DNA from 4 places in the Kitasatospora sp. NPDC001175 genome. Region 2 is predicted to be linked to each of the others. Evidence: riboswitches for the same ligand, from Rfam matches in the RefSeq annotation. Region 2 holds a riboswitch; each other region holds the start of a gene.
The links. A riboswitch is a leader RNA that binds a small molecule or an ion and turns the genes downstream of it on or off. The one in region 2 is predicted to bind cobalamin.
Positions count from the first base shown of each region.

Region 1: linked by a shared signal. The riboswitch ahead of ACWDAK_RS08790 (cobalamin biosynthesis protein) and the one ahead of ACWDAK_RS11375 (ribonucleoside-diphosphate reductase subunit alpha) in region 2 are both predicted to bind cobalamin.
Region 3: linked by a shared signal. The riboswitch ahead of metE (5-methyltetrahydropteroyltriglutamate--homocysteine S-methyltransferase) and the one ahead of ACWDAK_RS11375 (ribonucleoside-diphosphate reductase subunit alpha) in region 2 are both predicted to bind cobalamin.
Region 4: linked by a shared signal. The riboswitch ahead of ACWDAK_RS06810 (Nickel transporter NicT) and the one ahead of ACWDAK_RS11375 (ribonucleoside-diphosphate reductase subunit alpha) in region 2 are both predicted to bind cobalamin.

Region 1 is NZ_JBSFJU010000008.1:106,095-111,026, reverse strand. Features, by position in the region: gene ACWDAK_RS08795 (alpha/beta hydrolase family protein) at 1-661, opposite strand, end outside; cobalamin riboswitch at 913-1,094, shown strand; gene ACWDAK_RS08790 (cobalamin biosynthesis protein) at 1,213-2,169, shown strand; gene ACWDAK_RS08785 (cobyric acid synthase) at 2,225-3,760, shown strand; gene ACWDAK_RS08780 (putative cobaltochelatase) at 3,767-4,932, shown strand, end outside.
Region 2 is NZ_JBSFJU010000011.1:143,883-148,814, reverse strand. Features, by position in the region: gene def (peptide deformylase) at 1-169, shown strand, start outside; gene ACWDAK_RS11380 (ribonucleotide-diphosphate reductase subunit beta) at 242-1,237, opposite strand; gene ACWDAK_RS11375 (ribonucleoside-diphosphate reductase subunit alpha) at 1,309-3,714, opposite strand; cobalamin riboswitch at 3,872-4,029, opposite strand; gene ACWDAK_RS11370 (GNAT family N-acetyltransferase) at 4,083-4,577, opposite strand.
Region 3 is NZ_JBSFJU010000010.1:133,581-138,512, forward strand. Features, by position in the region: partial or broken gene ACWDAK_RS10570 (enoyl-CoA hydratase-related protein) at 185-757, shown strand; gene ACWDAK_RS10575 (cobalamin-binding protein) at 1,054-1,971, opposite strand; cobalamin riboswitch at 2,158-2,353, shown strand; gene metE (5-methyltetrahydropteroyltriglutamate--homocysteine S-methyltransferase) at 2,529-4,841, shown strand.
Region 4 is NZ_JBSFJU010000006.1:93,886-98,817, reverse strand. Features, by position in the region: gene ACWDAK_RS06825 (winged helix-turn-helix transcriptional regulator) at 1-416, opposite strand, end outside; gene ACWDAK_RS06820 (MFS transporter) at 513-1,802, shown strand; gene ACWDAK_RS06815 (isochorismatase family protein) at 1,846-2,568, opposite strand; gene ACWDAK_RS06810 (Nickel transporter NicT) at 2,674-3,771, opposite strand; cobalamin riboswitch at 3,803-4,018, opposite strand; gene ACWDAK_RS06805 (ArsR/SmtB family transcription factor) at 4,103-4,465, shown strand; gene ACWDAK_RS06800 (TetR/AcrR family transcriptional regulator) at 4,567-4,932, shown strand, end outside.

The DNA of each region.
Region 1 (4,932 bases), on a different contig from region 2:
CACTCTCCAGGGCGAGCCCTACGGCCGCCTCGACGTCCCGCCACTCTGTCTCACCGAAGTGGCCGAGTCCGTCCGGTGGGTGCGGGGCGTCGGCGTCGCCCCGGTAGGTCACGGTCAGCGTCGGCAGTTTCAGCGAGTTCAGCACCGGGAGCACCGGGAGCGCCTGGGTGCGGTCGGCGCCCGGGCCGTGCACCAGGATCACCCAGGTGCCGCGCATGGCGTGGACGTACCAGGCGGGCAGCAGCCCGAGGTCGCCCTGGGCGACGGTCTCGGTGAAGTCGAGGCCGAGGGCGGTGGCCGGATCGCCGAGGTGGACCCGGGGGGTCAGCTCGACCTCGGTGCCGACGGTGAGGGTTCCGCTGTCGACACGCTCCAGCCGGCGGGTGACGGTCTGGATGTCGGTGCGCAGCACCCCGCCGACCACCGCGTGGCCGCCGCCGGCCCACTCCAGCGCGTACCGGCCCGCGCGTACGGTCTGCGGGGCCCGGGTGAGGGTGACGTGTCCGGCGGCGACCTCGTGCACCCGCAGTGTGGCGGCCAGGCCCGGCTTCCCGGGCTGCGGACGGACCGTGCGCTCGGACACCCTGCGGCCGATCAGGATGACCGCAGCTCCGGCTCCTACTGCGGTGGCCGCCACGGCGGCGGCGGTTCCCCAACGCATAGTGCTCCCCGGTGTGACCTTCATGGGCGGTACCTTCCAGTCCACTCTCCGCACGGCGGGCCTGCCACCGGGGCGTAGTCCGTCCGTGCGGACGGTGGGCCGGGCCTTCGCGGCGGCGGGCAGCCGGGCGGCTCCGCGGAGCCGGCGCCACCCCCGTGCGGTGTGCCGCGCGGTGGGCGGTGGACGGCCGAGACGGCTGTGATCAAGCCCTCCGCGCGGTTTGTTGACTCCCGGTCGCGGACCGTGGTGGGATCTTTCAGCCAAACGGAGGCATGCAGAGGAAGCCGGTGCGAATCCGGCGCGGTCCCGCCACTGTCACCGGGGAGCACGCTCGACTCATGGTCACGGCGGTCCGGTCGTCCGGCTGCTGGAAGGCCCGAGGGTGTGTCCGACCCGGGAGCCAGGAGACTCTCGCCCCCGGTACGTCGATCCAGGGCGCGGACCCTGAGTGAGGACACGCACGCCATGCAGGCTGCCCTGGCCGCTGTGCGGCCGCCGTTCGACCCGGCCGTGCCCGCCTTGCGGTCCGCCTCCGCCGCTGTGTCCGCACCGTGCCCCGCCTGAACCGCGCCGCCGCCTTCGCACTGGGCAGTGTCGCCGGCTACCTGGCCGACGCCGTCCTCGCCGACCCCCGGCGCGGGCATCCGGTAGCCGTCTTCGGTGCCGCCGCCGGGCGGGTGGAGCGCGCGCTCTGGCGCGACCGGCGGGCGGCGGGCGCCGGGTACACCGCAGTCTGCGTCGGTTCGGTCGCGGCCGGGGCGCACCTCGCCGAGCGGGCGCTCGGGCGCAGCCGGTACGGGCAGGCGGCGCTGGCCGCCGCCGCGACCTGGACGGTGCTCGGCGGTACCTCGCTCACCCGGGAGGCCAGGACGATCGGCCGTTCGCTGCGGGCCGGCGATCTGGCCGCCGCCCGGGAGCGGCTGCCGCACCTGTGCGGCCGCGACCCCAGCACGCTGGACGAGCAGCAGATCGCCCGCGCCGTCGTCGAGTCGGTGGCCGAGAACACCGCCGACGCCGTGGTCAACGCGCTGGCCTGGGGTGCGCTGGCCGGTACGCCGGGGCTGCTCGCCTTCCGGGCCGTCAACACGCTGGACGCGATGGTCGGTCACCGCTCGCCGCGCCATCTGCGCTTCGGCTGGGCCTCGGCCCGGCTGGACGACGTGGCCGGCTGGCCCGGTGCCCGGCTGACCGCCCTGCTCACGGTGGCCGCCGCGCCCGAGCCGCGGACCGCCTGGCGGGTCTGGCGCCGGGACGGCTCCGCGCACCCGAGCCCCAATGCCGGGCAGGCCGAGTCGTGCTTCGCCGGGGCGCTCGGGGTGCGGCTGGGCGGGACGCTGCGGTACGGCGAGCGGGTGGAGCACCGGCCGGTGCTCGGTGGGGAGTTGCGGCCGGTCGAGGTGGCGGACATCGAGCGGGCGTGTCAGCTCTCCCGACGGGTCGGGGCGTTGGCGCTGGCGGTCACCGTGACCGGGCGGGCGCTGTGGACCTGGCGGCGGGGGCGGTCGTGAGCGGCAACCCGGGAACGAGTGGCCGCAGAAGGACTGTTGAGTGGAGCGGAGGAGCATGAGCGGGGCACTGCTGGTCGCCGGGACGACCTCGGACGCGGGCAAGAGTGTGGTCACGGCGGGCATCTGCCGCTGGCTGGCCAGGCAGGGCGTGCGGGTGGCGCCGTTCAAGGCGCAGAACATGTCGCTCAACTCCTTCGTCACCGCCGACGGCGCCGAGATCGGCCGCGCCCAGGCGATGCAGGCGCAGGCCGCCCGCATCGAGCCGGAGGCTGCGATGAACCCCGTGCTGCTGAAGCCCGGCGGCGACGGCCGCAGTCAGGTGGTGCTGCTCGGCAGGCCGGTCGCCGAGGTGGGCGCGCTGGACTACCGCGAGCGCAAGCCCGTACTGCTGGAGCGGGCTCTGGAGTGCCTGGCCGATCTGCGCAGCCGGTACGAGGTGGTGGTCTGCGAGGGCGCGGGCTCGCCGGCCGAGATCAATCTGCGGGACCGGGACATCGCCAACATGGGGCTGGCCACGGCCGCCGGACTGCCGGTGGTGGTGGTCGGGGACATCGACCGGGGCGGGGTCTTCGCCGCGATGTACGGCACGCTGGCACTGCTCTCGGCCGAAGACCAGCGGCATGTCGCGGGCTGGTTCGTCAACAAGTTCCGGGGCGACGCCAGGCTGCTGGCGCCCGGTCTGGAGATGCTGCGTCAGCTGACGGGCCGCCCGGTGCTCGGCACCCTGCCGATGCTCTCCGGGCTGTGGCTGGACGCCGAGGACTCGCTCGACCTGACCACGGTGGTGGACCGGGCGGAGGCGAGCGGGCCGGTCGGCCGGGACGTCCTGCGGGTGGCAGTGGTGCGCTTCCCGAGGCTCTCCAACTTCACCGACGTGGACGCGCTGGCGCAGGAGCCCGGCGTGCTGGTCCGCTGGGCGACCCGGCCAGAGGAGCTGGCCGACGCCGACCTGGTGGTGCTGCCCGGCACCCGGGCCACCGTCGCCGACCTGGCCTGGCTGCGCGAGCGCGGCCTGGAGCCCGCACTGAAGGCGCGGGTGGCCGCCGGGCTGCCGGTGCTCGGGATCTGCGGCGGATACCAGATGCTCGGGCGGGTGATCGTGGACGAGGTGGAGTCCAGGGCCGGCGAGGTCGCCGGGCTCGGCCTGCTGCCGACCCGGGTGGTCTTCGGTGCCGAGAAGGTGCTGGCCCGGCCGGTCGGCGAGGCGCTCGGCGAGCGGGTCGAGGGCTACGAGATCCACCACGGTGTGGTGTCGGTCGAGGGCGGCGAGACCTTCGTCACCGACGGCCGCGGACACGGCCTGGACGGCTGCCGCCTCGGCCCGGTCTGGGGCACCACCTGGCACGGCGTGCTGGAGAACGACGCCTTCCGCCGCCGACTGCTGCGCCGGATCGCCGAGTCGTCCGGGCGGGAGTTCGTCCCCGCGCCGGACACCTCGTTCGCGGCGGCCCGGGAGGCCAGGCTCGACCGGCTCGGCGACCTGATCGAGGAGCACGCCGACACCGATGCGCTGTGGAAGCTGATCGAGAACGGGGTACTGGACGGACTGCCGTTCCTTCCGCCCGGTGCACCGCGACTGATGGAGAGCTGAGAGCTGATGAGTGACCTCCCGTACCCGTTCACCGCGATCGTCGGCATGGCCGACCTGCGGCTCGGGCTGCTGCTCAACGCCGTCTCCCCGGCGGTGGGCGGGGTGCTGGTGCGCGGCGAGAAGGGGACCGCCAAGTCGACCATGGTGCGCGCGCTGGCCGGCCTGCTGCCGTCGATCGCAACCGTGCCCGGATGCCGGTTCGCCTGCGACCCCGCGGCGGCCGATCCGCAGTGTCCGGACGGCCCGCACGCCCCGCAGCCCGCCGAGCAGCGCCCGGCGCACCTGGTCGAGCTGCCGGTCGGCGTCTCCGAGGACCGGATCGTCGGCTCGCTCGACCTGGAGCGGGCGCTGGCCGAGGGCGTCAAGGCCTACGAGCCGGGACTGCTGGCCAAGGCGCACCGGGGCGTGCTCTACATCGACGAGGTCAACCTGCTGCAGGACCACGTGGTCGACCTGCTGCTGGACGCCGCCGCGATGGGCCGCTCCTACGTGGAGCGCGAGGGCGTATCGGTGCGGCACGCGGCCAGGTTCCTGCTGGTCGGGACGATGAACCCGGAGGAGGGCGAGCTGCGTCCGCAGCTGCTCGACCGCTTCGGCCTCACGGTCGAGATCGCCGCCACCCGCGACCCGGACGAGCGGGCCGAGGTCGTCCGGCGGCGACTCTCTTACGACGCCGACCCGGCGGGCTTCGCCGCGCGGTACGCGGACGACGAGCGGGCGCTGGCCGAACGGATCACCGCGGCACGGGAGTTGCTGCCGAAGGTGGCACTCACTGATCTGGCGCTGCGTCAAATCACCGCCGTGTGCGCGGCGTTCGAGGTGGACGGCCTGCGGGCGGACATCGTGATGGCCCGGACGGCGGTCGCGCTGGCGGCCTGGGACGGGCGCACCGAGGTGGCGGAGGAGGACGTCCGCCGGGCCGCGCGGCTCGCCCTGCCGCACCGGCGCCGGCGCAACCCCTTCGACGCGCCCGGGCTGGACGAGGAACAGCTGGACCGGACGCTGGCGGAGCACTCGGAGCCGTCCGGCCCCGACGAGGACCCCGGCCAGACCCTCGACCAGGGCCCCGATGGCGACGGCGACGGGCCGGGCGACGGCGGCCCCGGTGGCGGCGGTGGAGCTCCCGCACCGGGTGACGCCCCCGACGGCGCCGCCGCCGCGCAGAGCGAGCC
Region 2 (4,932 bases):
CCCGGTCCGGGTCGAGGGCACCGGCTTCTTCGCCCGCTGCCTGCAGCACGAGACCGACCACCTGTACGGCTTCCTGTACATCGACAAGCTCTCCAAGCGCGACCGCAAGGACGCCCTGAAGCAGATGGCCGAGGGCACACCCAAGTACGCGACGGTGCCGAACAACTGACGGCAGCGCGAAGGCCGGTACGGGGACTCCCGTACCGGCCTTCGCGCTTGGCGCCCTGGAGGGCGCCGACTCCTAGAAGTCGTCGTCGAAGGAGACCGTGCCCTCGACCGCGACCTGGTAGGCGGAGACCCGGCGCTCGAAGAAGTTGGTCAGCTCCTGGACGTTCTGCAGCTCCATGAACCCGAAGGGGTTGGTGGAGCCGTAGCGGATCGGCAGGCCGAGGCGGGCCAGGCGCTGGTCGGCGACGGCCTCCAGGTACTGGCGCATCGACTCGGTGTTCATGCCGGGCAGGCCGTCACCGCACAGGTCCTGGGCGAACTGGAGCTCGGCCTCCACGGCCTCCTCAAGCATCTCGGTGACCTGCTTGGCCATCTCGTCGTCGAAGAGGTCGGGCTCCTCCTCACGGACGGTGTCGACCACCGAGAAGGCGAAGTCCATGTGCATGGACTCGTCGCGGAACACCCAGTTGGTGCCGGTGGCCAGGCCGTGCAGCAGGCCGCGGCTGCGGAACCAGTACACGTAGGCGAAGGCGCCGTAGAAGAACAGGCCCTCGACGCAGGCGGCGAAGCAGATCAGGTTGAGCAGGAAGGCGCGGCGGTCCTCCTTGCTCTGCAGCGAGTCGATGTGGTCGACCGCGTTCATGTACTTGAAGCAGAACTGCGCCTTCTGGTGGATGGAGGGGATGTTCTCCACCGCCGCGAAGGCGGCCGCGCGGTCGTCCGGGTCGGGCAGGTAGGTGTCGAGCAGCGTCAGGTAGAACTGGACGTGCACGGCCTCCTCGAACAGCTGCCGGGACAGGTAGAGCCGGGCCTCGGGGGAGTTGATGTGCTTGTAGAGGCTCAGCACCACGTTGTTGGCGACGATCGAGTCGCCGGTCGCGAAGAAGGCGACCAGGCGGCCGATCAGGTGCCGCTCGCCCTCGCTCAGCTTGGCGAGGTCGGCGACGTCGGAGTGCAGGTCCACCTCCTCGACGGTCCAGGTGTTCTTGATGGCGTCCCGGTACCGGTCGTAGAACGACGGGTAGCGCATCGGGCGCAGGGTCAGCTCGAAGCCGGGGTCGAGCAGCATCTTGCGGTCCACGTGGTTGTCGGCGCTCTGCGCCGTCGACGAGGGGCGGTGGTCGGGCGACGGGTGGGAGGTCACTGGCAAGCCTCGCAGGACTCGGGGTTCTCCAGGGAGCAGGCGATGGCGGCGGCCTGCTCCTCAGCGGTCATGGTGGGGGAGGGCACGCTCACGGCGGTGGAGCGGGTCGCGGCCTGGGCGATCCGGGTGGCCGGGCGGGAGCGCAGGTAGTAGGTGGTCTTCAGGCCGACCTTCCAGGCGTACGCGTACATCGAGCTGAGCTTGCCGATGGTGGGCGCGGCCATGAAGAGGTTCAGCGACTGGCTCTGGTCCAGGTAGGGCATCCGGGCGGCGGCCAGGTCGATCAGCGCACGCTGCGGCAGCTCCCACGCGGTGCGGTAGAGCGAACGGACCTCGGCGGGCAGCCAGTTGAACTCCTGGACCGAGCCGTTGGAGTCGCGCAGCGCGTCCCGGGTCTGCTGGTCCCAGACGCCCAGCTCCTTCAGCTCCCGCACCAGGTACGGGTTGACCTGGAGGAACTCACCGGACAGGGTCTCGCGCTTGAACAGGTTCGAGACCTGCGGCTCGATGCACTCGTACACACCGGCGATGGACGCGATGGTCGCGGTCGGCGCGATGGCGAGCAGCAGGGAGTTGCGCAGACCGGTCTCGGCGATCTTGGCACGCAGGGCGTCCCAGCGCTCGGTCCACTGCGGGGTCACGTCGAAGTGGTCGATGTGCAGCTGGCCGCGGGCGGCGCGGGTCTCCTCGTACGCCTCGTGGCGGCCGAACTTCTCGGCCAGCTCGCTGGAGCGCTCGTAGGCGGTGAGCATGATGCGCTCGGCGATCAGCGTGGAGAGGTGCTTGGCCTCGGTGGAGTCGAAGTCCAGGCGGAGCCTGAAGAAGACGTCCTGCAGGCCCATCACGCCCAGACCCACCGGCCGCCAGCGGGAGTTGGACGCGCCGGCCTCGGTGGTCGGGTAGAAGTTGATGTCGATGACCCGGTCGAGGAAGGTCACGGCGGTGCGCACGGTGGCGTCCAGCCGCTCCCAGTCCATCGCGCTCACGAGGTCGTCGGCACTGGCGCCGTCGGCCACGTGGGCACCGAGGTTGACCGAGCCGAGGTTGCAGACCGCGGTCTCGGAGTCGTCGGTGACCTCCAGGATCTCGGTGCAGAGGTTGGAGGAGTGCACGGTGCGGCCGGGCAGCGCGGTCTGGTTGGCGGCGCGGTTGGAGGCGTCCTTGAAGGTCATCCAGCCGTTGCCGGTCTGCGCCAGGGTGCGCATCATCCGGGCGTACAGGGTCTGCGCCGGGATGGTGCGGACGGCCTTGCCCTCGGCCTCGGCCTTGCAGTAGGCGGCGTCGAACTCGTCGCCCCACAGGTCGACCAGCTCGGGGACGTCGGCCGGGGAGAACAGCGACCAGTCCTCGTTGGCGTTGACCCGGCGCATGAACTCGTCCGGGATCCAGTGCGCCAGGTTGAGGTTGTGGGTCCGGCGGGCCTCCTCGCCGGTGTTGTCGCGGAGCTCCAGGAACTCCTCGATGTCAGCGTGCCAGGTCTCCAGGTAGACGCAGGCCGCGCCCTTGCGACGGCCGCCCTGGTTGACCGCGGCGACCGAGGAGTCCAGGGTGCGCAGGAACGGGACGATGCCGTTGGACTTGCCGTTGGTGCCCCGGATCAGGCTGCCGCGCGAGCGGATCCGGGAGTAGGACAGGCCGATGCCGCCGGCGTGCTTGGACAGCCGGGCGATCTGCGCGTAGCGGTTGTAGATCGAGTCCAGGTTGTCCAGCGGCGAGTCCAGCAGGTAGCAGCTGGACATCTGCGGGTGCTTGGTGCCGGAGTTGAAGAGCGTCGGGGAGGAGGTCAGGTACTCCAGGCGGCTCATCAGCCGGTAGAGCTCGGCCACCTCGGCCACCGACTGCTCGCTGTCGCCCACCGCGAGGCCCGCCGCCACGCGGAGCAGGAAGTGCTGCGGGGTCTCGATCACCATGCGGGTGATCGGGTGGCGCAGCAGGTAGCGGGACTGCACGGTGCGCAGGCCGAAGTACTCGAAGCGGTCGTCGCCCGACAGGTCGATCAGGGCGTCGAAGGCCTCGGCGTGCTTGGCGACCAGGGCGGCGGTGGCGTCGCCGATCAGCCCCTCGGCGTGGCCGACGGCGATCGAGGCGGAGAACGACACGGCACCCTGGCTCATCGCCTCGTCGGCGATCTCCATGGCGAGCAGGCGGGCGGCCAGCTTCGAGTACTGGGGGTCCTCGGCGATCATCGACGCGGCGGCCTCCACAGCCAGCCCGCGCAGCTCGGCGAAGTCCGAGCCGGCGTGGCGGCCGCGCAGCGCGGCGGCGGCGACGTGGCCGGGGTCCACCTGGGGGAGGTCCACGCTGCGGTCGGTGAGGAGCCGAAGCAGTGCCGCACCGGGGTCGGTCTGGGTGGTGGCGGCGGAACCCTGGGAAGGCAGGGCAACTGAGGCAGCGATGGTCAAGGCGCTTCTCTCCTGGCGGCGGCGTCGGATGAGGATCGTCCGGACCGACATGAGCGCAGGGAGGTGCAGCACGACCGGAGACCGGCGCGCTCTCTACCCCCTGGCCCACCCGCGAGGCCCGGACGTACTGCGGTGCTGCAAGGCATCTGCGGGGAAGCCGTGTGGCACACCGTCGGCAGGTAGCCGGACTTGCGGGGGCCTGGAGAGCCGCCCGCTCACCGCTGCGGGGCAGTCCCGGATTCACACCGGGTTCCCCTGCTTCGACAGCGAGAGCGAGCATACATGTTGTGGCGGTCCGACGATGCGGCACCACATGTAGTGCCGTGTGTCGCAGGCGGACCAACCGCATGGTTGTGCGGGAGGGGTGTTCAGAAGGTGATCGAGTACACCATCAGGTCGATCCCGGGAGCGGCCGTCCAGTCCCGGTCGGGGGTTCGGACGAAGCCCAGGCGCTCGTAGATCCGGTGCGCCGCCTTCATCGCCGGGCGGGTCGAGAAGGCCATCCCGGCCAGCCGGAGCTCCCGACAGCGGGCCATCGCGGCGCGGACCAGGGCCTCTCCGGCGCCGCGTCCGCGCGCCGCCGCGCCGACCGCCAGCATCCGGATCTCGCCCTCGTGCGGCTCGGCGATGTCGGCCCACTCGGTGCCGCCGACCGCGAGGGTCACACAGCCGAGGACCTGCCGGGTGTGCGGGTCGAGCGCGACGAGGAGTTCGGCCTCCTCGTTGCGGCGCCCGGCGTCCCGGAGGAGCTGGACGTAGCCGCTGTCCGGCGAGGTGTGACCGTCGCCCACGAACGCCTCGACCGTGACTTCACCTGCGGCTTCGAGGTCCTCTTCGAGGGCGCGGCGGATGAGGATGCCCATCCGGACAGTGTGCCCGACGGGAGGGTGCACACGGCAGTCAGGGTGGCGGGCGGGCGGGTGCCGGCGAGGGGTGTGGCGCCGGACGGAGGGCTCGCCGGGCGGGCGCCGGTGGGGAGCAGGGACGCGCTGGCGGGGAAGGCGGAGGCGGCTGGCACGGTGCCGTACGGGCGGTCGGGAAGAACCGGGGCCGAAGGGTGGTTGGGGTCGTCGTGACCGTCATCAGGACCGCCGTAGCCGCCGCCCGGGTCGGGCCCGCCGCCGCGTCCGGTCAGCTCACGGCCGATCAGGAAGCCCAGCAGTCCGAAGCCGCTGATGGCGCCGATCAGGCCGAGCGAGGTCGCGAGGGTCTCGGGAG
Region 3 (4,932 bases), on a different contig from region 2:
TTGTCGTGCGGCTAGTGTCGGCGCGATCCAGAAGGGCTTCGATTCTCGGGTATGCGCGCGTAGATCAGGGTGTGGTCCACTGATGCTGACTTTTGCTGACCTGACCTGATGGAATTGTCAGGTATGGCTCGCGCGTAGGGCAGCTGCAACCCGGGCTGCTCGGGAGCGGGCCGGGGACGCGACAGACGCCTACCTGGGCGACTGGTTCGCCGCCTGGGACCGCTTCGGCGCGCTGCGCAAGCCGGTCGTCGCGGCCGTCGCGGCCGTCGCGGCCGTCGCGGCCGTCGCGGGCTACGCGCTCGGCGGCGGCTGCGAGCTGGCGATGCTGTGCGACGTCCTACTGGCGGCGGACACCGCGAAGTTCGGCCAGCCGGAGATCAAGCTCGGTGTGATCCCGGGCATCGGAGGTTCGCAGCGCCTGACCCGGGCGATCGGCAAGGCGAAGGCCATGGAGCTCTGCCTGACCGGCCGCATGATGGGCGCCGAGGAGGTCGAGCGGGCCGGCCTGGTCTCCCGGAGCGTCCCGGCCGACCAGCTGCTGGCCGAGGCACTGGCCACCGCCGAGACGATCGCTGCGATGTCCACCCCGGTGGCGATCACGATGAAAGAGAGCGTCAACCGCGCCTTCGAGACCAGCCTCGCCGAGGGCGTCCGCTTCGAACGCCGGCTCTTCCACGCCACCTTCGCCACCGCAGACCAGAAGGAGGGCATGGCGGCCTTCGCCGAGAAGCGCCCGCCGTCGTTCACCCACCGCTGACCCGCCGCCAGGGCGAGCCGCCCGATGCGGGGACGGCTCGCCGGCACGTCCGAATCCGCGCCGGCACCGCGCGCCGGCCACGAGAGCAGGAGGACAGTCCTCCGGACCCGGGGCACGACCAGCCCGACGAATCAGTCCAGCCTTGCCGCGCACCCCGCTCCCTCGGGGAGGTCCTGACTACCGCCAGGCACTGTAGGGCTGAGCGGGCCGATCGGCTCGGTGGCGTCCTCCCCGCCCCGGGCGGGGTTTCGCCCACCCGGGTCGGGCGGGGGTGGGAGCGCCCCGCGGAGCCGTCGCTAACGGGCCGGGCGGCGGGCCTCGTCGACGGTCACCGTGTCGCCCGTCCGGACGCCGTGCAGGATCTGGGCCAGGACTTCGACGCCGCGGACGACGCGGGGACCGGGACGGTTGAAGTAGGACGGGCCGTCGAGGATCCAGACCCGGTCGTCCCGGACGGCCGGCAGCTCGTCCCAGCCCGGCAGTCCGGTGAGCAGATGGAATTCCCGCTCGGTCCGGGCCGGCGGGAATCCGCAGGGCAGGACCAGCAGGACATCGGGCCGGGCGGAGCGCACCGCGTCCCAGGTGATGGGCTTGGTGTGCTCGCCCGCCTCGGCCAGCAGCGGGGTCCCGCCCGCGATCTCGACCTGCTCGGGCACCCAGTGGCCGGCGGGCCAGAGCGGGTCGAGCCATTCCACCGCGACGACCCGTGGTCGGGGCAGGCCATGCACGGCCGCCGCTACCCGGTCCAGCCGCGCGTGCAGTGCGGCGGCGACGCGGGCGGCGGTGGCCGCGACACCGAGTTCGGCGCCGACGTGTTCCAGGCAGGCGATGACCTCGGGGAGCGTTCGGGGTTCCAGGCTCAGCACGCGCGGGCCGCCGTCCAGGATCCGCACGGCCTCGGTCACTCCGGTGTAGGACACGGCGCACACCTCGCAGAGGTCCTGAGTGAGGACGACGTCGGGCGCGAGGGCGGCCAATTTTTCCACGTCGAGCGTGTAGAGCGACGAGCCCCGGTGGGCCGCGCCGCCGACGGCCTCCGAGATCTCCCGGCTGGTGAGCCGGTCGGCGTCGAACTCGGCAGCCGTCACCACCGGGATCCCCGCGACGGTGGCGGCCGGCCGGTCGCACTCGTGAGTCCGGCCGACCAGGGCCCCACCCAGACCGAGCTCGGCGGCGATGTCGGTCGCAGCAGGCAACAGGGAGACGATCCGCATGCGCCTAGCCTAGAGAGCCCGGGTCCAGGCCGTGGGGAGCACTGCGGCAGGGGTCGGTCGACGAGTACGGCGAGGTCCCGGACGGAGCACGGGCGGATGAGGGAGGATCCGACGCCGTCTCAATATGTGGGCGATTGAGTGATTCTCCAGCCGGATGCTGGCGGATTGGCTCTAGGCTGGCCGGTGCAGCTGGTTCGCCCTGTCCGCCAGGCAGGGTGTCGTAAGAGGGAACCCGGTGGGAATCCGGGACTGCCCCGCAGCGGTGAGTGGGAACGACCGCCGTCATACGCACTGGGCCCGGGTCGGGTTTGGGAAGCGACGGCCAGTAGGTGTCCGCCCTTCACGGGTGGGTGTGTCCGCGAGTCCGAAGACCTGCCCGCTGCCCGCCCGCGGACGATCCGCGTGTGGACATCCGGTGACCTCGAGGGCGGGTCGGCGACCATACCAGGCGGATCAGGCACGCGCGTCCACGGCGGCCGCCGCCCGGTTCGTCATCCCTTCGCGTTCTCGTGCCGTCGCCGGGCCCTTGAGGAGACAGACTCGCGAAGGAGAGTCCCTTGACCACGAAGTCCGCAGCCGCGGCAATCGCGACCGTGTACGGCTACCCCCGCCAGGGCCGGGGCCGGGAGCTCAAGAAGGCGATCGAGGGCTACTGGAAGGGCGCGGTCACCGCCGACGCTCTACTGGCCACCGCCGCCGACCTGCGCCGGGGGAACTGGCAGCAGCTCGCCGACTCCGGCATCGAGGAGGTCCCCACCGGGGACTTCTCGCTCTACGACCATGTTCTGGACACCACGGTAGCCGTCGGCGCGATCCCGGCCCGCCACCGCGCCGCCGTCGACGCCGACCCGCTTGACGGTTACTTCGCGATGGCACGCGGCACCCAGGAGGTGGCGCCGCTGGAGATGACCAAGTGGTTCGACACCAACTACCACTACCTGGTGCCCGAACTCGGCCCCGACACCGCCTTCACCGCGAACCCGGCCAAGGCCGCCGGCGAACTGGCCGAGGCCCTGGCGCTCGGCCACGAGGCCCGCCCGGTGCTGGTCGGCCCGGTCACCTACCTGCTGCTGGCCAAGCCCGCGCCCGGTGTCGCCGCCGACTTCGAGCCGCTCACCCTGCTGGACCGGCTGCTGCCCGTCTACGCCGAGCTGCTGGCCGACCTGCGCGCCGCCGGCGCCGCCTGGGTGCAGCTGGACGAGCCCGCGCTCGTCCAGGACCGCACCCCCGCCGAGCTCAACGCCGCCGCCCGCGCCTACCGCGACCTCGGCGCCCTCACCGACCGGCCCAAGCTCCTGGTCGCGAGCTACTTCGACCGCCTCGGCGAGGCCTTGCCGGTGCTGGCCAAGGCCCCCGTCGAGGGCTTGGCGCTGGACTTCACGGGATCTGCCGCCGCCAACCTCGACGATCTCGCCGCCGCCGGCGGCCTGCCCGGCAAGCGGCTGGTCGCCGGGGTGGTCGACGGCCGCAACATCTGGATCAACGACCTGGAGAAGTCGCTCGCCACCCTGGCGACCCTCCTCGGCCTCGCGGACACGGTCGACGTGGCGCCGTCCAGCTCGCTGCTGCACGTGCCCATCGACGCCACCATCGAGCGCGACATCGACCCGCAGATCGTCCGCTGGCTCGCGTTCGCCAAGCAGAAGTCGGCTGAGGTGGCGCTGCTGGCCCGGGGCCTGCGCGAGGGCGCGGGGGCGATCGCCGCCGAACTCGCCGCCAACCGCGCCGACCTGGCCTCCCGTGCCACCTCGCCGATCACCCGCGACCCGGCGGTCCGCGCCCGCACCGCTGCCGTCTCCGAGGCCGACGCGCGCCGCGCCCAGGCATACCCACAGCGGGCCGAGGCTCAGCGAGCCAGGCTCGGGCTGCCGCTGCTGCCGACCACCACCATCGGATCCTTCCCTCAGACCTCCGAACTGCGCGTGGCCCGGGCAGATCTGACTGCGGGGCGGATCGACGCCGCTGCGTACCGGGAGCGGATGGAGGCGGAGGTCCGCGAGGTCATCGCCTTCCAGGAGAAGGCCGGGCTGGACGTCCTGGTGCACGGCGAGCCCGAGCGCAACGACATGGTGCAGTACTTCGCGGAGCAGCTCACCGGCTACCTGGCCACCCGGCACGGCTGGGTGCAGTCCTACGGCACCCGGTACGTGCGCCCGCCGGTCCTGGTCGGGGATATCTCCCGCCCGCACTCTATGACGGTCGACTGGTTCGGCTACGCGCAGGGCCTGACGGGTCGTCCGGTCAAAGGCATGCTCACCGGCCCGGTCACCATGCTCGCCTGGTCCTTCGTCCGCGACGACCAGCCGCTCGCCGACACCGCCCGCCAGGTCGCCCTCGCCCTGCGCGACGAGGTCACCGACCTGGAGGCCGCCGGCGCGGCCGTCGTTCAGGTCGACGAACCGGCGCTGCGCGAGACCCTGCCGCTTCGCACCGCCGACCGCCCGGCCTACCTCGCCTGGGCCACCGAGGCGTTCCGCCTCGCCACCTCCGGGGTCCGCGCCGACACCCAGATCCACACCCACATGTGCTACGCCGAGTTCGGCGCGATCATGACGGCCATCGACGAGCTCGACGCCGACGTGATCTCGCTGGAGGCCACCCGCTCGCACATGCAGGTGGCCGGGGAACTCGCCGAGGCCGGGTACCCGCGCGAGGTCGGCCCCGGCGTGTGGAACATCCACTCCCCGCGGATCCCGAGCACGGAGGAGGTCGTCGAGCTGCTGCGCGCCGGGCTCGCGGTGATCCCGGCTGAGCGACTGTGGGTCAACCCCGATTGCGGGCTGAAGACCCGCGGCTGGACCGAGACACGGGCGTCGCTGGAGAGCCTGGTCGGCGCCGCCCGCCGCTTGCGGGAGGAACTCGCTGGCTGACACGCCTTCGTGAGATCAAAGGGGGGGCGCAGACCACCTGCGTTCGCCCCGGTGGCTCGCTGACGCGCTGGCCCGGCTGGCCGTGGCCGAG
Region 4 (4,932 bases), on a different contig from region 2:
GGGAGCAGCAGCTCGGGGATCCGGGTGCCGAGCAGGCCGTGTACGCGCTCCGCCTCCCGGGAGGCGTCGTTGGTGGTGGCCGTGGGCGTGCCGTCGCCCAGCAACCAGCCGTCGCCCCAGTCCTGGAGGGCGACCAGTACCGGCAGCAGTGCCCGCCCGCGCGCGGTCAGCCGGTACTCGTGGCGCAGCGGCCGTTCCTGGTACGGCTCACGGGAGAGCACACCGGAGTCGACCAGCAGGCGCAGGCGTTCGGCGAGCACCTTCCGGGAGAGCCCGAGTTCCTGCTGGAACTGCTCGAAGCGGGCCAGTCCACGGGCCGCGTCGCGGACGATCAGCAGCGTCCAGCTGTCCCCCAGCACGTCGAGGGCCTGGGCGATCGCGCAGTTGGCGTCGTCCGGGCCGCCGCGCCGGACCATCTGGCCTCCTCGGGTGCGGTCGGGAACACCGTTGACCTTAGCTCCACCAGGCTGCCATAGTCAGTTTCCAGAAGGAACTGACTATGGGGGGCGACCGTGCGCGGCGGCACCGGGGACAGCGGGCGGGACGGCGGGGTGCTGCGGGCGGTGCCGAAGGTGGTCTGGCTGCTGGCGGCGGGGGCCTTCGTCAACATGGTGATGGCCTTCACCTTCGTCTACCTCTTCGTCTACCTGACCGGGCCGCGCGGTCTCAGCACGGCCGCGGCCGGGACCATCGCGGGGGTCGGCGGCATCGGCCTGGTGTCGGGCAACTTCACCGGTGGCTGGTTCGGGGACCGCTTCGGCCACCGCCGTACGCTGCTGGCCGGGTCCGCGGTCTCCGGGGCCGGACTGGTCGCCCTGCCGGTACTGCCGACGGCCGCGTTGCTGCTGGTGCTGCCGGTCTGCCAGTACGCGGCCGGGACGGTGCGCGCGGCCAACTCGGCGCTGGTGGCGGTGGCCGTACCGGCGGGGATGCGGCGGCAGGGCTTCGCGGTGATGCGGTTCGCGGCCAACGCCGGGTTCACCGTCGGGCCGCCGCTCGGCGCGCTGGTGGCGGCGCACTGGTCGTACGAGTGGCTGTTCCGCGCGGATGGCCTCGGGACACTGCTTTTCGCCGGGTACGTCGCACGGGTGGTGGCCGTCGACCGGCCGGGGATCCGGCGGGCCGCCACCGGGGGTGGGATGTGGGCGGCACTGCGGCAGCGGCCGGCGGTGCTGGTACTGCTGCCCGCGATCGTGGTGGTGGACACCGTCTACCGGCAGCAGTACTCGACCCTGCCGGTGTTCCTCGCCGACCACGGGATCGGTACCGGCGTGTACGGCGCGCTGCTGGCGATCAACGGCGGCGTGATCCTGCTGCTGGAGCTGGTGGTCACCGTTGCACTGCGCGACCGGGCGCCGCTGCGGATCGTCGGCACCGGCCTGCTGCTGGTGGGCACGGGCTTCGCGGCGCTGGCCGCGGGGGCGTCGACCGGCACCGCGGTGGTGATGATGCTGCTGGTCACGGCGGGCGAGATCCTCTACAAGACCCCGGCGACCGCCTTCGTCGCGGACAGTGCGCCGCCGGAGTTCCAGGGCCGCTTCCAGAGCCTGTACGCCGGGGCCTCCACCAGCGGCACCGTGCTGGCGCCCCCGCTCGGCGGAGCGCTCTACCAGTCGGCGCCCGGCCTGCTCTGGCCGCTGTGCGCCTGCCTGGCCGCGCTGGCCGGGCTGGCCGTGTTCGCCGCCGCCCGCCTGCGCTCCGGGCTCGGTTCGACGGAGGTTGCGCGCCCGGCGAGTCCGGCGGACGCGGACCGGGCGTCGCGGGGCGAGGTGCTCGCGGCCGCCGAGGGTGAGCGGGACTAGCCGCCGGCGGGGCCCGCAAGGAGCACTCAACTCTGACTGCACGTCAAATAGCGTTGTCTGATTGCTCGTTCGGCACCAGCGCGAGCGGACCCGCGCTCTCGATCATGTCGAGCGCTTCCGACGTGGACCTGACGTCACCGAACGAGCGGTAGACGGTGTGCAGCGTGGCGTTGTGGTCCTGGTCGCAGCGGGCCGCGTTCGCGTCGGCGACCATGACGACCCGGTAGCCGAGGGTGGCCGCCTCACGGGCCGAGGACTCGCAGCAGACGTTGGTGACGGAGCCCGTGATCAGGACGGTGTCGATCCCGCGCCGCTGCAGCAGCCCGGGGAGATCGCAGCGGCCCGGGAAGAACGCGCCTGCGGCGGACTTCTCCACCAGCAGGTCGGCCGGGTGGACGGTGAACTCCGGCCACAGGCGCCCGGCGAGCGGCCCGCCACCGGCGGCACCGCGGAGGAGTCCGGCCGCCCGCAGGCCGTAGAACTCCTCAACCGCCGGCAGCCGCCCGTCCGCCGCGGGCACGACCCAGGCGACCGTGCCGCCGGCTGTCCGGAGTCCCTCGGCGAGGCGCGCGATGTTGGGCACGATGCCACGGCAGTACGGGTTCCCGGCCACGAAGAACGGCACCATGTCGACCACCACCAGCGCGGTGCGGGCCGGCATCAGCGACTGGTACGCGAAGCGGCGGCCGCGGCGCTCCTCGTGCCGGGCGTACTCCCGGCCCTCGATCCGCCAGTCGTGCGGCTTCGCCTCGGTCTCCGGCAGCACGAATCCCCCGATCCCCGGTCACGGCAGACCCCCAACCTACCTGGAAACCGGGCGAGTTGTACGTTGACCGGGGATCGGCGCGGCGCGGGTCGACCCGGGCCAGGTTCACGACCAGCGCTGCTCGACCTTGGCGAAGCGCCAGTAGCCGATCGCCGCGACCCAGACCACGAAGAACAGGCCGACGATCACAAAACCGACGTTGTCCAGACTCAGTCCGGCGATCCAGCCGGTCACCGGGTCGGTGAGGTCCAGCTTCTCGTGCAGGACACCGACCAGTTCGATGGTCCCGATGATGAAGGCGACCGCAATGGAGAGACCGGTGATGGTCAAGTTGTAGTACACCTTGCGGACCGGGTTGGAGAACGCCCACTGGTACGCGAAGTTCATGAAGGTGCCGTCGAGGGTGTCGAACAGGCTCATTCCGGCCGCGAACAGCAGGGGCAGGCAGACGATGGCGTACCAGGGCAGACCGGCCGCCGCGCCCGAACCCGCCATCACCATCAGGGTGACCTCGGTCGCGGTGTCGAAGCCGAGACCGAGCACCATGCCGACGGGGAACATCTGGCCGGGCCGGGTGATCGAGCGGGTGGCCCGGGAGAGGATCCGGTTCATCAGACCGCGCGAGTTGAGGTGCGCCTCCAGCTCGCGCTCGTCGTACTGGCCCGCGCGCATCGCCCGGAACACCTTCGCGATCCCCACCAGCGCGGCCAGGTTGAGCGCGGCGATCAGGTAGAGGAACACCCCTGAGGCGGTGGTGCCTATCATGCCGAGCACCTGGTGGGTCGTGGACTGGTCGTCCATCAGTGTCCCGGCCAACGCGGCACCGCCGGCCACCAGCGCCGCCATGATGACCACCATCGAGGAGTGGCCGAGCGCGAACCAGAAGCCCACCGAGACCGGGCGCTTGCCGTCGGCCATCAGCTTGCGGGTGGTGTTGTCGATGACGGCGATGTGGTCGGCGTCGAAGGCGTGCCGCATCCCCAGGGTGTACGCGGTCACGCCGAGGCCGATCCCGTAGACCTGGGTTCCGACCTGGTACTTCTCCGGCGCCACCAGGAGGATCAGGACTCCGAAGGCCAGCACGTGCATGGCCAGGATCACCGCCATCAGGCCGGCGGTCCGCACGGTGTCCTCGCGCTTCCAGCGGAAGGCGGGCAGGGCGGGGGCCGCCGCCGGAGCGGCTTCGGTTCTGGGCAGGGTCATCTGCGGGTCACGCTCCAGCACCTCGTGGATCCGTTCGTGAGATGCCGTGGCCGGTCTCCTGGCTGACGGGTCGAACGCACCCGCACCCGGCCTTCCCGGACGCGTTCTCGTCCAGTGGCCGCCCGTCCCTGGCGGGGGCGGGGATGATGCCGGTACTTCCCGATCACAGTGGCGAGGGCCGCTCCGGTCTGGGACTCCTGAGAGTCCGTCACCGGTCTTCCCGAGCACCACGGCGGGCACAACGGTAGGGGGCCGTACGGCACCACTGCAAGCCTGCACAGCTGTGCAGGTGTCGGGTATCACAGGTACCGCTGCTGCGAGAATGCCTGGCATGCATCTCGTCCCCGCCGACCGTGCCGACCGCAGGACCATCGACGGGCACCGGGTCTGCGAGGCGATCGCCGCGATCGGCGACACCGAGCACGTCCGGTCCTGGGCCGAACGCTTCGCCCTGCTCGCCGACCCCGGACGGCTCTCGCTGCTGCTCGCCCTCCACGAGACGGGACCGCTCGCCGTCACCGACCTCGCCGTCGCCACCGGCATGCGCGACCCGGCGGTCTCCCAGGCGCTGCGCCTGCTGCGCGCCGCCGGGCTGGTCAGCGGCGAGCGCGACGGGCGGATCATCCGCTACCGGCTGGTCGACCCCGCCGTCGCCGAGGTGCTGGCACACGGGGTGCTGGGCCACCGGGACTGAGCTGCGGTGTGCCCGATCCTCCCGACGGCCCGTGCGTAGCTTGTATCCTTCTGTTGTCAGCTGACGGACCGATCCCCGCGGGCACGGCGAGGGAGGCGGAGATGGCAGCAGCGGAGCCCGACCGGGGCACTCCCGAGAAGCGCGGACGGCTGAGCCGGCCCCTGGTGCTCGCCGCGGCCGTCTCGCTGGTCGACCGGGAGGGGCTGGGCGCGCTCACCATGCGCCGGCTGGCCGCCGATCTGGGCGTGGAGTCGATGGCCATCTACCGCTACACGCCGGGCAAGGAAGCCCTGCTGGACGGCCTGGTGGAGGCCTACTTCGCCGAGGTGATCACCCAACTGCGGAGCTCGGCCGAGGCCACCGCGGCGGCCGGAGGCGGTCGGGCCTGGCGGGCGGAGCTACGCCGGATCGCCGGCGCCTTCGCCTCGGTGGCGCACGTCCACCCCGAGATCCTGCCGCTGGTGGCC